Regions from separate parts of the Erwinia sp. INIA01 genome, predicted to be linked through region 2. Evidence: predicted binding sites of a transcription regulator. Region 2 holds the regulator's gene; each other region holds the start of a gene.
What was found. Region 2 encodes PhoB, which activates phosphate uptake and scavenging genes when phosphate is short. Its sites were predicted from a motif close to CTGTCATAAAACTGNCNNAT; they were not measured.
Positions count from the first base shown of each region.

Region 1: a site for PhoB is predicted at 1,352-1,371, ahead of pitA (inorganic phosphate transporter PitA). Genes of this name have one in related genera too.
Region 3: a site for PhoB is predicted at 2,051-2,070, ahead of ugpB (sn-glycerol-3-phosphate ABC transporter substrate-binding protein UgpB). Genes of this name have one in related genera too.

Region 1 covers NZ_JAPDNC010000008.1:283,944-288,386, reverse strand. The annotation lists gene OMR58_RS16065 (NAD(P)/FAD-dependent oxidoreductase) at 39-1,223, opposite strand; gene pitA (inorganic phosphate transporter PitA) at 1,466-2,965, shown strand; gene uspB (universal stress protein UspB) at 3,048-3,383, opposite strand; gene uspA (universal stress protein UspA) at 3,716-4,153, shown strand; gene OMR58_RS16045 (RrF2 family transcriptional regulator) at 4,192-4,443, opposite strand, start outside.
Region 2 covers NZ_JAPDNC010000009.1:162,956-167,398, forward strand. The annotation lists gene phoR (phosphate regulon sensor histidine kinase PhoR) at 1-1,095, opposite strand, end outside; gene phoB (phosphate response regulator transcription factor PhoB) at 1,119-1,808, opposite strand; gene sbcD (exonuclease subunit SbcD) at 2,028-3,248, shown strand; gene OMR58_RS16975 (AAA family ATPase) at 3,245-4,443, shown strand, end outside.
Region 3 covers NZ_JAPDNC010000003.1:473,650-478,092, reverse strand. The annotation lists gene ugpA (sn-glycerol-3-phosphate ABC transporter permease UgpA) at 1-497, opposite strand, end outside; gene ugpB (sn-glycerol-3-phosphate ABC transporter substrate-binding protein UgpB) at 637-1,953, opposite strand; gene livF (high-affinity branched-chain amino acid ABC transporter ATP-binding protein LivF) at 2,224-2,937, opposite strand; gene livG (high-affinity branched-chain amino acid ABC transporter ATP-binding protein LivG) at 2,939-3,706, opposite strand; gene OMR58_RS07655 (high-affinity branched-chain amino acid ABC transporter permease LivM) at 3,703-4,443, opposite strand, start outside.

The DNA of each region.
Region 1 (4,443 bases), on a different contig from region 2:
ATAACCAGATATCGACTGAATTTTCCGTCCTTAAAACATCACAGCGCCTGCGCACAAGCCCAGGCGGAGCTCCACGCCCACTGGAAGTTATACCCCCCCAGCCAGCCGGTCACGTCCACCACTTCGCCAATAAAGTACAGCCCCGGCACGTCGCGGGCCTCCATGGTTTTCGAGGAAAGCTGTGTGGTGTCCACGCCGCCCAGGGTGACTTCGGCGGTGCGGTAGCCTTCGGTGCCGTTCGGCTGCACGCGCCACTGATGCAGGGTGGTCGCCAGCTCGCCCTGCTGGCGGCTGTTGAGCTGTTTCAGGGTGCATTCCGGCACATGGCCCAGCAATTGCAGGCACTCGACCAGCCGCTTCGGCAGCAGTTTCGCCAGGGTATTTTTCAGACTCTGGTTCGGGTGCTGATTACGCTCTTCATTAATAAACGCATCGATATCCTGCTGCGGCGACAGATCGATGGTGACAAACTCACCCGGCTGCCAGTAGCTGGAAAGCTGGAGCACCGCCGGGCCGGACAGGCCGCGGTGGGTAAACAGCAGCGCTTCTTTAAACACCGTGCCGTCTTCCGCCGTCATCACCGACGGCACCGACACGCCGGAGAGCGTCTGTAGCTGTTCCAGCAGCGGCTTGTGCAGGGTGAACGGCACCAGCCCGGCGCGGGTCGGGAACACCTTCAGCCCGAACTGTTCGGCAATTTTATAGCCAAACGGCGATGCGCCCAGCCCCGGCATCGACAGACCGCCACTGGCAATCACCAGTTTTTCCGCCTGCACCTCAGCGCCATTCAGCTGAAGCGTATAGCCCGAATCGCCACGCACCACGGACATCACTTCGCTGCGCAGCCGCAGCGTCACGTTCCCCACCTCGCACTCTTTCAGCAGCAGATCGACAATCTGCTGGGCAGAATCATCGCAGAACAGCTGGCCGAGGGTTTTCTCATGCCAGGCAATGCCGTGGCGGTTCACCATATCGATAAAATCCCACTGCGTATAACGCGCCAGTGCGGATTTACAAAAGTGAGGGTTGTGCGACAGGTAGGCCGCCGGTTCGGTATACAGATTGGTGAAGTTGCAGCGGCCACCGCCGGACATCAGGATTTTACGCCCGGCCTTTTTGCCATTATCAATCAGCAGTACGCGCAGCCCTTTCTGGCCCGCCTGCGCCGCACAAAACAGGCCCGCAGCCCCTGCGCCAATTACGATAACGTCATATTTTTCCACTGCTCACCCCGGCACTGCCCGACAAAAACGCTGATTGTAGAGAGTTGGCGGGAGGGATACCAGCATCAGGGGAAACCTCAGCGGAAACAATTTGTAACTTAATGATTTACCATAATTTTCTTAGGGTATTGTCACTATAGTGACACATTAATGTCAAAAAAAGTCTATATTTCACTTTCCCCCAGTGCGGTTTGTCGCTGATAATGCGCCGCGTTCATGTCCTCCAAAATGGCGTAACGCTTATGCTACATCTATTTGCTGGTCTTGATTTTCATACCGGCTTGTTACTGGTTCTGGCTTTGTTGTTTGTATTGATTTATGAAGCGATTAACGGCTTCCACGATACAGCCAACGCGGTCGCAACCGTGATCTACACTCGTGCAATGCGTTCGCAGTTAGCGGTCGTCATGGCAGGGGTGTTCAACTTCTTTGGTGTACTGTTGGGCGGCCTGAGCGTAGCTTATGCCATTGTCCATCTGTTACCCACCGATCTGTTATTGAACGTTGGATCGGCTCACGGGCTGGCAATGGTCTTTTCCATGCTGCTTGCCGCCATTATATGGAACCTCGGAACCTGGTATTTTGGGTTACCGGCTTCCAGCTCCCACACCCTGATTGGTGCCATTATCGGTATCGGCCTGACTAACGCATTGCTGACCGGAACCTCGGTGGTTGATGCGCTGAACGTGCCGAAAATGATTGGCATCTTTATGTCATTGATTGTCTCGCCGATTGTTGGCCTGGTTGTTGCTGGCGGACTGGTGTTCCTGCTGCGCCGTTACTGGAGCGGGAACAAGAAGCGTATGCGTGTCCACATGACGCCAGCGGAACGTGAAAAGATCGATGGCAAGAAAAAGCCGCCGTTCTGGACCCGTATCGCTCTGATCGTTTCCGCGATTGGCGTTAGCTATTCACACGGTGCAAATGACGGCCAGAAAGGCATTGGTCTGATTATGCTGGTGCTGATTGGCGTGGCGCCGGCAGGCTTCGTGGTCAATATGAATTCCACCGGTTATGACATCACCCGTACGCGTGATGCCGTTAACCATCTGGAGCAGTATTACCAGCAGCATGCCGCTTCGCTGACGCACATCATTCAGATGTCGCCACCGGCGATTCCGTCGCCGGAAGACGTGCCGTCCGGTCCTCAGGAGTTCCACTGTGATGCCGCGCGCGCGCTGCCGGTTATCCAGCGTGCTCAGGGACTGCTGAACGACCTGTCCAGCTACGATTCACTGACCGTTGAGCAGCGCAGCCATCTGCGCCGCATGCTGATGTGTATCTCGGATACGGCGGAAAAAGCAGCCAAGCTGCCGGAAACCAGCGCGGAAGATAAACGCTTCCTGACCAAGCTGAAAGGCGATCTGCTGAACACCATCGAGTATGCCCCGGTATGGATTATCGTGGCGGTGGCACTGGCTCTGTCGTTAGGTACGATGGTTGGCTGGCGTCGCGTGGCGACCACTATCGGTGAAAAAATCGGTAAGAAAGGCATGACTTACGCTCAGGGAATGTCGGCGCAGATGACGGCGGCGGTCTCGATTGGCGTGGCAAGTTATACCGGGATGCCGGTTTCAACCACTCACGTTCTCTCCTCCTCGGTGGCGGGTACGATGCTGGTTGACGGCGGTGGCGTTCAGGGCCGCACCATTAAGAATATCCTGCTGGCGTGGGTATTTACCCTGCCGGTATCGATTATTCTTTCCGGTGTGCTGTACTGGATTGCGCTGAAGCTGATTTAAGCCAGCGCGGCGGGGTTGCCCGTCACGCAAAAAGTGTAGAAAGCGGACTTCGGTCCGCTTTTTTTATGGCTGTACGCCGCGCTTAATGCCAGATAGCCAGGCCAATCAGGCTGATAACCACCAGCCCGCAGAGGGAACTGGTCAGGATAAACTGGCCGCGCACGCGCCGACAGCGGCGGATAAACTCATCGTCGTGATGATCGAGATAGCGCTGGGCCCAGATGTAGTACACCAGCCGAACCTGCTTGCCCGGCTGCCCGTGCGAGGTAAAAAATCCCGCGCCATCGACGTACTGATACAGCAAAGGATCGCAACCGCGTAACACCACAAGCAAGGCGCGCAGCGAAGAGAAATAGCGCGCCATATTCACCACACAAACGACACAAAGAGCCCAGAAAAGCGCGATGGTGCTGATCATGATCCCCTCCCGGCCATTCACCACAGAAAACGTCAGACGGACAAACCTCTGCGCCCTGCGATGGTTGAACTGCCCCTGTTATCGATATCGGCCCGATACGGCGGTCAGCCGGATGAGGCGATAAGAAAGCGCTGACTGGCGCCTCTTATCAGTGTAGGAGATCTGCACAAAATTTTTCCAGCACTCTGTACGACATCCCCGATAAACGGAGGAAAATTCATGTTGATCCTGTTCGCAAAGACCGCAGGCTGCCACAACATCCTTTAACAAATTTCGCTATACTAAATCGTATCCCGCATGTATCAGAACTTACGCGAAAAGGAGTATTCATCATGGCTTACAAACATATTCTGATTGCTGTTGACCTGTCGCCTGAGAGTAAACTGCTGGTTGATAAAGCAGTATCGATGGCTCGTCCTTATGATGCAAAAGTCTCATTGATCCACGTTGATGTGAATTATTCCGACCTCTACACCGGTCTGATCGACGTTAATTTGGGTGATATGCAGAAACGGATTTCGGAAGAAACCCACACCGCGCTGACCGAGCTGTCTAACAGCGCCGGTTATCCGATTGCTGAAACCCTTAGCGGCAGCGGCGATCTCGGCCAGGTGCTGGTTGATGCGATTAAGCAGTATCAGGTGGATTTGGTGGTCTGCGGCCACCATCAGGACTTCTGGAGCAAACTGATGTCTTCCGCCCGCCAGCTGATCAATACCGTGCACATTGATATGCTGATTGTGCCGCTGAACGACGAAGACGAAGACTAAGCTCGTTGTCTTGCACAGGCCGGGTTCGCCCGGCCTTTTTATTGCCGCCGTGCTTCAATCCAGTCCTGGACTTCCACCACGAACGTCTGCGGTGCCTTGCGGTACATCTTCAGCGCTAAATCCTGAATAGAGTGCTGTGCCAGCGACTCTTCCATGCGCTGCTGCGCCATCTCCATCACCGAACGCACCCCGCAAATCCCCGAGCAGGCCCACTCCGGCGGCGTTTCATCGAAAATGACCGTGCGCTGGCGGATCTCACGGCAGGCAAACACCTGTTTTTCGCCGTCAAT
Region 2 (4,443 bases):
ATGTTCGGCGGCAATGCCAGGACCGTTATCCCGCACCTTAAACTGCGCGCCGTGGCTATTGCGCAGCCAGCTGATATCGATACGCGTTCCTTCCGGGGTGTGGTTTACCGCGTTATACACCAGATTAGAGATAGCGCTGTGCAGCTGCTCATCGTTGCCGTATACGCGCAGATGCGGGTCGGTGTGGAAGTGAATCTCATGGCGGCCATTACTGAGAGTTTCTGCCTCACGCTGCAAAATGCGCAGCATTCTGGGCACATCCACTTTTTCCTGCATATCCAGAGCCGGTGCGGCCTCAATGCGTGACAGTGTCAGCAACTGTTTCACCAGACTGTCCATCCGCCGGGTCTGCTCCTGCATGGTATGCAGCGCCTTGTCACGCACCCCACCCTCCAGCACTGAATCATTCATCATTTCCAGATAACCCTGCAGCACGGTGAGCGGCGTGCGCAGTTCATGGCTGACGTTGGCAAAGAAGTTACGACGCGCCCCCTCCAGTTGATGCATCTGCGTGACGTCCCTGGCTACCATCAGCCACTGGCCTTCACTGTAGGGCATCACGCGGAACTCAATATGGCGGTGATTGTTCAGCACCAGCGTCAGCGGGCGGCTGAAATCACGCTGGCGTAGATAGCGGGTAAATTCAGGATAGCGCAACAGGTTAAGGATATTCTGGCCGTTATCCTCAGGCCAGCGCAGCGCCAGCATCTGCTGGGCCAGGCCGTTACACCAGAAAATCGTCCCTTCTTCGGTGGTGAGAATCACCGCATCAGGCAGCGATTCCGCACCGCTGCGAAAGCGTTTAATCAGATGCCCCAGCTCACGACGGCGACGGCGGTTACGCGCCTGCATCTGATAAAGCCCGTAGAAAAGCGGCTCCCAGCTACCCCGTCCGCTTGGCGGGGTCATACTGCGGTCAACCCACAGCCAGTGGGAAAGGCGAAGTAAGTTATTGAAGTGGAAACCCAGCACGCAGAGCACTGAGACTAACAGCAGCCAGGGCAGATACCCGATCAGCAGCCCGAGCAGAAGCGCGGGCAGGCTGGCGAGCAGCAGCTCCAGAAATAATCTCTTCCAGGAGAGGCGTTCCAACACGGTTCAGACTCCAGTGCGAACGATCAGTAGCGTGCAGAGAAACGGTAACCTGTTCCACGAACGGTTTGTACCATACGGTCATGCCCGGTCAGCTCCAGCGCTTTACGCAGGCGACGAATATGCACGTCAACGGTACGGTCTTCGACGTAAACGTTAGTCCCCCAGACGTGGTTTAGCAACTGTTCACGGCTGTAAACACGCTCCGGGTGAGTCATAAAGAAGTGCAGCAGCTTATATTCAGTCGGCCCCATTTCCAGCGGCTGGGTGTCTGACATTACGCGGTGAGAAGACGGGTCAAGGCTCAGCCCCTGCATCTCGATCACCTCTTCCACCGCCATCGGCGAAATACGGCGCATTACGGCCTTGATCCGCGCCATCAGCTCCTTCGGCGAAAACGGCTTGGTAATATAGTCGTCGGCCCCCACTTCCAGGCCGCGCACGCGGTCTTCTTCTTCACCGCGCGCCGTTAGCATCATCACCGGAATATCGCGAGTCATTGCTTCACGCTTCAGATGCTTAATAAACTGAATGCCGGAGCCGCCGGGCAGCATCCAGTCCAGCAGAATCAAATCCGGCCAGGGTTCAATCAGCAGGCTAACCGCGCTGTCGTAATCCTCAGCTTCAATGGGTTGATAGTCGTTTTGTTCAAGAACGAAACACAACATCTCGCGGATTGGGGCTTCATCTTCAACTACCAAAATACGCTTAGCCATTATTGCTCCTGCTAATGTGACAGGCTGTCACGGGGGATATGCGGCGCCATTATGCGTCAGTTTTATGACACTTTTATGAAAAAAACACCCCCAAAATCGGGAGCATAGCGAAAAAGCAGCATGGATGATTTCAACCTGACCGCCGGCAATCACTTGCCCCGTGAACAGCAACAGCGTTTATAATCCCTCGCAACATCATCAGGCTATGCAGGGAGTGACATGCGCATCATTCATACCGCCGACTGGCATCTCGGGCAGTTTTTCTATACCAAAAGCCGGGCGGCTGAACATCAGGCCTTTCTCGACTGGCTGCTGGAGCAGGCGGAAGCGCAGCAGGCTGATGCGATTATAGTCGCCGGTGATATTTTTGATACCGGATCGCCTCCAAGCTATGCCCGCGAGCTGTATAACCGCTTCGTGGTGAATTTACAGCAGACCGGCTGCCAGCTGGTGGTGCTGGGCGGCAACCACGATTCGGTGGCGACGCTGAATGAATCGCGCGAGCTGCTGGCCTGCCTGAACACCCGGGTGATTGCCGCCGCCAGTGACGATATCCGCGACCAGGTGCTGGTGCTCAACACCCGTGACGGCCAGCCGGGGGCGATGCTGTGCGCCATTCCCTTCCTGCGCCCACGTGACATTATGCGCAGCCAGAGCGGCCAGTCGGGGCGCGACAAACAGCAAACATTGCTGGAGGCGATTACCGACCACTATCAACGCTGCTGGCAGGAAGCACAGGTGCAGCGGGCCGCCCTCGATCTGACGCTGCCGGTCATCGCTACCGGGCATCTGACTACCATGGGGGTGACCAAAAGCGACGCGGTGCGCGATATCTACATCGGCACGCTGGATGCTTTCCCGGCCGATGCCTTCCCGCCTGCCGACTATATTGCGCTAGGTCATATCCATCGCGCCCAGCGCGTGGCCAACAGCGAACACATTCGCTACAGCGGTTCACCCATTCCACTCAGTTTTGATGAGCTGGGCAAAGAGAAAAGCGTTTTTGTGGTGGATTTTGCCGACGGCGCGCTAAGCCAGGTCACCCCGCTATCGATTCCGCTGTTCCAGCCGATGCGGATGATCAAAGGCTCTCTGGAAGAGATTGAAGCGCAGCTGGCCGCACTGGAGCCGGACCCGCAGGGAAAATTAATCTGGCTGGATATCGAAATCGTCACCGACGACTGGCTCAGCGAACTTCAGCGCCGCATCCAGCAGCTGACCGAAACGCTGCCGGTAGAGGTGGTACTGCTTCGCCGCAGCCGCGAGCAGCGTGAGCGGGTTATCGCCCGGCAGAATAATGAAACCCTCAGCGAGCTTAGCGTGGAAGAGGTGTTTGCCCGCCGTCTGGCGCTGGAGGAGGGTGAGCCGGAACGGCTGGCTCGCGCAGAAGCCCTGTTCGCGCAGACGCTGGAAGCGGTCCGCCATGAGGAACAGCCGTGAAAATTTTAACCTTACGCTTTAAGAATCTGAACTCGCTGAAGGGCGAATGGAAAATCGACTTCAGCGCCGAGCCTTTTGCCAGCAACGGGCTGTTTGCGATCACCGGCCCAACCGGAGCCGGGAAAACCACCCTGCTGGACGCCATCTGCCTCGCGCTGTATCACGAAACCCCGCGCCTGAAGAGTATCACCCAGTCGCAGAACGACCTGATGACCCGCGATACGGCAGAATGCCTGGCGGAAGTGGAATTTGAAGTGAAAGGCGTGGCCTGGCGCGCCTTCTGGAGCCAGAACCGCGCACGCGGTGCCGCCGACGGCAATCTTCAGGCTCCTCGCGTGGAGCTGGCGCGCTGTGAAGATAATCAGATCGTCGCCGACAAGGTCAAAGATAAGCTGGAAATGATTGCCAGCCTTACCGGTCTGGACTTTGAGCGCTTTACTAAGTCGATGATGCTGTCGCAGGGGCAGTTCGCCGCCTTCCTGAACGCCGATGCCAACAAACGTGCCGAACTGCTGGAAGAGCTGACCGGAACTGAAATCTACGGTCGTCTGTCGGCGCAGGTCTTTGAGCGCCACAAGCTGGCAAAAACCGAACTCGACGGCATGCGCACCCAGGCCTCTGGAATGGATCTGCTCAGCGATGAGCAGCAGCAGGAATTCAGCGACCGCCTGGTGCAACTGGTGGCCGATGAGCAGGTACTCACTTCGCAACAGCATCAGCAGCAACAGCAGCTACAGGAATGGCAGCAGCTGGAGCAGCTCCGGCAGGATCAGAATCATCTTGTCCAGCAACAGCAGCGGCTGACGGAGCAACTCAGGCAAACACGGGACGCGCTGGACAGTGCCGCACAGCAGCGGCAGCAGGCGCAGCAGGCGGAAGAGCAGCATCAGGCGCAAAGGCTGGTGCAGGAAACGCTGATTGCCGAGCAGGTCATTCCCCTCGATCACCAGCTGTCTTCCCTGGGCGATCTGTTGAAACAGCTGGAGCAGGAACGAAGTAAGCACCAACAGTCGCATCAGGCACGCCAGCAGGAGCGAATAAAAAACCAGCAGATTCAGCAGGATAAACTGGAGGCACAGCAGAAACTTCAGCAGTGGCAGGATGCTCATCCCCGCTTCGCGCAGTATGGCGAATCCCTGCCGCTGTGGCGCGAACGTTTCAGCCAGCAGCAAAAAAGTGAGCAGTCACTCTCCGC
Region 3 (4,443 bases), on a different contig from region 2:
ATGGAGGCTAGCACAATCAGAAACATCGCCTGCCCGCTGTTCTGCGCGTAGTTCCAGTTGTAGCCCCACTGGTTCAGCAGGTGGCTGAACAGCCCCAGCCCGGGGTTAAACAGAAACATCCACAGCACCGCCGCCACGACCGGTGCCACCGCGTAGGGCAGCAGCAGCAGCGTCTGATAGGTTTTTTTCAGGCGGATAACATAGTCCACCAGCGCCGCCAGCAGCAGCGACAGCCCCATGCCGAAGAACGTCACCAGCCCGCTGAATTTGATGGTGGTCCAGAATGACTCGAGGTACAGACCGTCGCTGAACAGCCGCTCAAAGTTCTCCATACCCACAAACGTACTGGAGATACCAAACGGATCGATACTTTGCAGCGAATACCAGAGCGCTTCGCCCGCTGGCCAGATAAAGAAAATCGCCGTAATTACCAGCTGCGGCAACAGCAGCAGATAGGGCAACAAGCGATTGCGAAAGACGGGACGGGGCTGAGCCATAGTGGATTATCTCGTGCGGAACGGGGTCGGTATTAACGGGCACATCACCGATCGCCCCACGGGAGAGATCGGTGATGTGCCTTTGCAGGCAGACCGCCGCCCGGCCCGGAGGCGAGCAGCGGTCTGCACCGGCAACAGGTTACTTCGTCTGCTGCTCGAAGCGGCGCAGCAGCTCGTTACCACGCTTAACGGCGTTATCCAGCGCGGCCTGCGGCGTTTGCTTACCGGTCCATACGCCTTCCAGCTCTTCGTCAACGATGGTACGGATCTGCGGCATGTTGCCCAGACGCATCCCTTTGGTAAACGGCAGCGGATCTTTGTTCAGCATCTGGCGAGTCGCGATATCCGCGCCCGGGTTCTTGTCGTAGAAGCCCTGCTGTTTGGTCAGCTCGTAAGCCGCCGTGGTGATCGGCAGGTAGCCGGTTTTCTGATGCCACTCGGCAGCGATTTCCGGCTTAGCCAGGAACTGCATAAACTCGGCGACGCCCTTATAGGTGGCATCGTCTTTGCCCTTCATCACCCACAGGCTGGCTCCGCCGATAATGGCGTTCTGCGGCGCGTTCGGCACGGTTTCGTCGTACGGCATCATGCCCACGCCGAAGTTAAACTTGGCGTATTTGCGGATGTCGGCCAGCGAGCCGGAAGAGGCGGTGGTGATCGCACAGTCGCCGTTGTAGAACTTGGAAGTGGATTCATCTTTACGGCCGAAGTAGGTGAAATCACCCTTCTTGTTCAGATCTTCCAACATCTGGATGTGGCGCACCTGTACCGGCTTGTTGAACTCCAGCACGGCATCGGTGCCGTCGAAGCCGTTATTTTTGGTGGCGACCGGCAGACCGTGCCAGGCGCTGAAGTTTTCAATCTGAATCCAGCCCTGCCAGCCGCTGGCGTAGCCGCAGGACATGCCCGCTTTACGCAGCGCGTCGGTATCCTTCGCCAGTTCCTGCCAGGTTTTTGGCGGCTGATCCGGGTTCAGGCCGGCTTTTTTGAAGGCGTCTTTGTTGTAGTACAGCACCGGCGTGGAGCTGTTAAACGGCTGGGAAATCAGCTCGCCTTTCGAATCGCTGTAGTAACCGGCTACCGCAGGCACGAACTGCTTCGCATCCATCGCGATACCGGCTTTTTTAAAGACTTCATTAACCGGGACGATGGCTTTCGATGCCATCATTGTGGCCGTACCCACTTCATATACCTGCAATACGGCCGGTGCTTTGCCGGTACGCACGGCAGCAATACCCGCCGCCAGGCTCTGTTCGTAGTTGCCTTTGTAGGTCGGCACAATTTTGTAATCGGGGTGAGTTTCGTTAAAACGCTTCGCCAGTGAGTCAACCTCTACGCCCAGCTCGCCTTCCATCGAGTGCCAGAACGGAATTTCGGTAGCGGCCAGCGCGCTGCCGCTGAAGGTCAGTCCCAGCACCATGCTGAGAGCGGTACGACGGAATGCGGTAGATGACATATCGGTTTCCTGTGCCCGTTTTAATGATGCGCGATTCCGCGCACTGTGTGAGTCGGCAAGTAACATGCCACGGCTAAATGACAGATTAATAATAGTGATGTGACGGAAATGTGACGGACGAATGACGGGAATTTCGAAACGCGACGGCAGAAGTGAGAGGAATGTAACAACTTTGGTAATCAACAGAGAGAAGACGATCACAGATTTAGCGCACAGTTGGCTGCACGTTCGGGGCAAAAAAAGGGCAGCCGCGTGGGCTGCCCTGGGTATTTATCCGCCGAGGTAGGCGCTTCTGACCGCCTCGTTGGCGAGCAATGCCTCACCCGTGTCTTCGAGCACCACATGACCGTTTTCGAGCACGTAGCCGCGATCCGCCAGCTTCAGCGCCTGGTTAGCATTCTGCTCAACGAGGAAGATGGTCATCCCCTCTTTGCGCAGCTGTTCGATGGTGTCGAAAATCTGCTGAATGATAATCGGCGCCAGCCCCAGCGACGGTTCATCAAGCAGCAGCAGTCGCGGCTGGCTCATCAGCGCACGACCAATGGCCAGCATCTGCTGCTCGCCGCCGGACATGGTTCCGGCGCGCTGAATACGCCGCTCCCACAGGCGCGGGAACAGTTCGTAAACGCGCTTGATGCGTTCCTGATACTGCTGACGCTCGGCAAAGAAACCGCCCATCGCCAGGTTCTCTTCCACCGTCATGCGGGAAAATACCCGGCGGCCTTCCGGCACAATGGCGATGGCTTCACGCATAATGCGCGCGGTCTGCCAGTCGGTAATATCCTGGCCATCGAAGACGATGCTACCTTGAGTCGCGCGCGGCTCGCCGCACAACGTGCCCAGGATAGTGGTTTTACCCGCACCGTTGGCCCCAATCAGGGTGACAATTTCCCCCTGATTGATATGCAGGCTGACGTTATGCAGCGCCTGGATTTTCCCGTAGTGCGCGCTGATATTATTCAGAGAAAGCATGGGGTTACTCATCTTATGCCTCCCCGAGGTAAGCACGGATCACATCCGGGTTGTTACGAATTTCTTCCGGCGTACCGTTCGCCAGCGGCGTACCCTGGTTCACCACGTAAATACGGTCAGAAATACCCATTACCAGTTTCATATCGTGTTCAATCAGCAGTACCGAGACTTTATGCTCGCCGCGCAGTTCTGCAATCAGCTCATCCAGCTCGTGAGTTTCTTTCGGGTTAAGCCCCGCCGCCGGTTCGTCCAGCATCAGGATTTCCGGGCGCGTCACCATGCAGCGGGCGATTTCCAGACGGCGCTGCTGGCCGTACGCGAGGTTCCCCGCCTGGCGGTTGGCCAGCTCAAGCAGCCCGACGCGCTTCAGCCAGGTGGCGGCGCGGTCCAGCGCATCGCTTTCAGCACGGCGGAAGGCCGGCGTTTTCAGCAGGCCGGAGAAGACGCCGCTTTGCAGATGCTGATGCTGTGCCACCAGCAGGTTTTCAATCACCGTCATTTCACGGAACAGGCGCACGTGCTGAAAGGTACGCACCACGCCCATGCGGGCGATCTGCTGCCCCGGCAAACCGGCCAGCTGTTTATCGCCCAGCATGATAGAACCGCCGGTTGGCTTATAGAAGCCGGTCAGGCAGTTGAACACCGTGGTTTTACCTGCCCCGTTCGGGCCGATAAGCGAGACGATTTCCTGCGGACGGAGTTCAAGCTGGACGTTGTTGACCGCCAGCAGACCGCCAAAGCGCATCATCAGGCCATTGACTGCTAACAAAGGCTGACTCATGCCTGCTCTCCTTTTTCCGCATTTTTCAACTTCAGGTGCGGACGCTTCATCGGCAACAGCCCCTGCGGACGCCAGATCATCATCAGTACCATCAATCCACCGAGCACCAGCATGCTGTACTCGTTCAGGTCACGCATCAGCTCACGCGATACCACCAGCAGTATTGCCGCAAGGATGACCGCAAACTGCGATCCCATGCCGCCCAGTACCACGATCGCCAGAACAAAGGCGGATTCGGCAAAGGTGAAGGATTCCGGGCTGACGAAGCCCTGACGGGCGGCGAACAGGCAGCCGGCAAAACCGGCAAACGCGGCGCTGATGGTGAACGCGGTCAGCTTGATGCGCGTCGGGCTGAGGCCCAGCGAGCGGCAGGCGATTTCGTCTTCACGCAGCGCTTCCCATGCGCGTCCCAGCGGCATACGCAGCAGGCGGTTGATCACGAAGAGGGTGATCACCACCAGCAGCAGCGCCACCATGTACAGGAAGATAATACGGTCGCTCGGGTCGTACTTCAGGCCGAAGAAGTTATGGAAGGTGTCCCAGCCGCCGTCGCGCACGCTGCGGTTGAACTCCAGACCGAAGAAGGACGGTTTCGGAATCTGGCTGATGCCGTTCGGGCCACCGGTGATTTCGGTGTTGTTCAGCAGCAGAATACGCACGATCTCGCCGAAACCGAGCGTCACAATCGCCAGATAGTCACCGCGCAGACGCAGTACCGGGAAGCCCAGCAGCAGGCC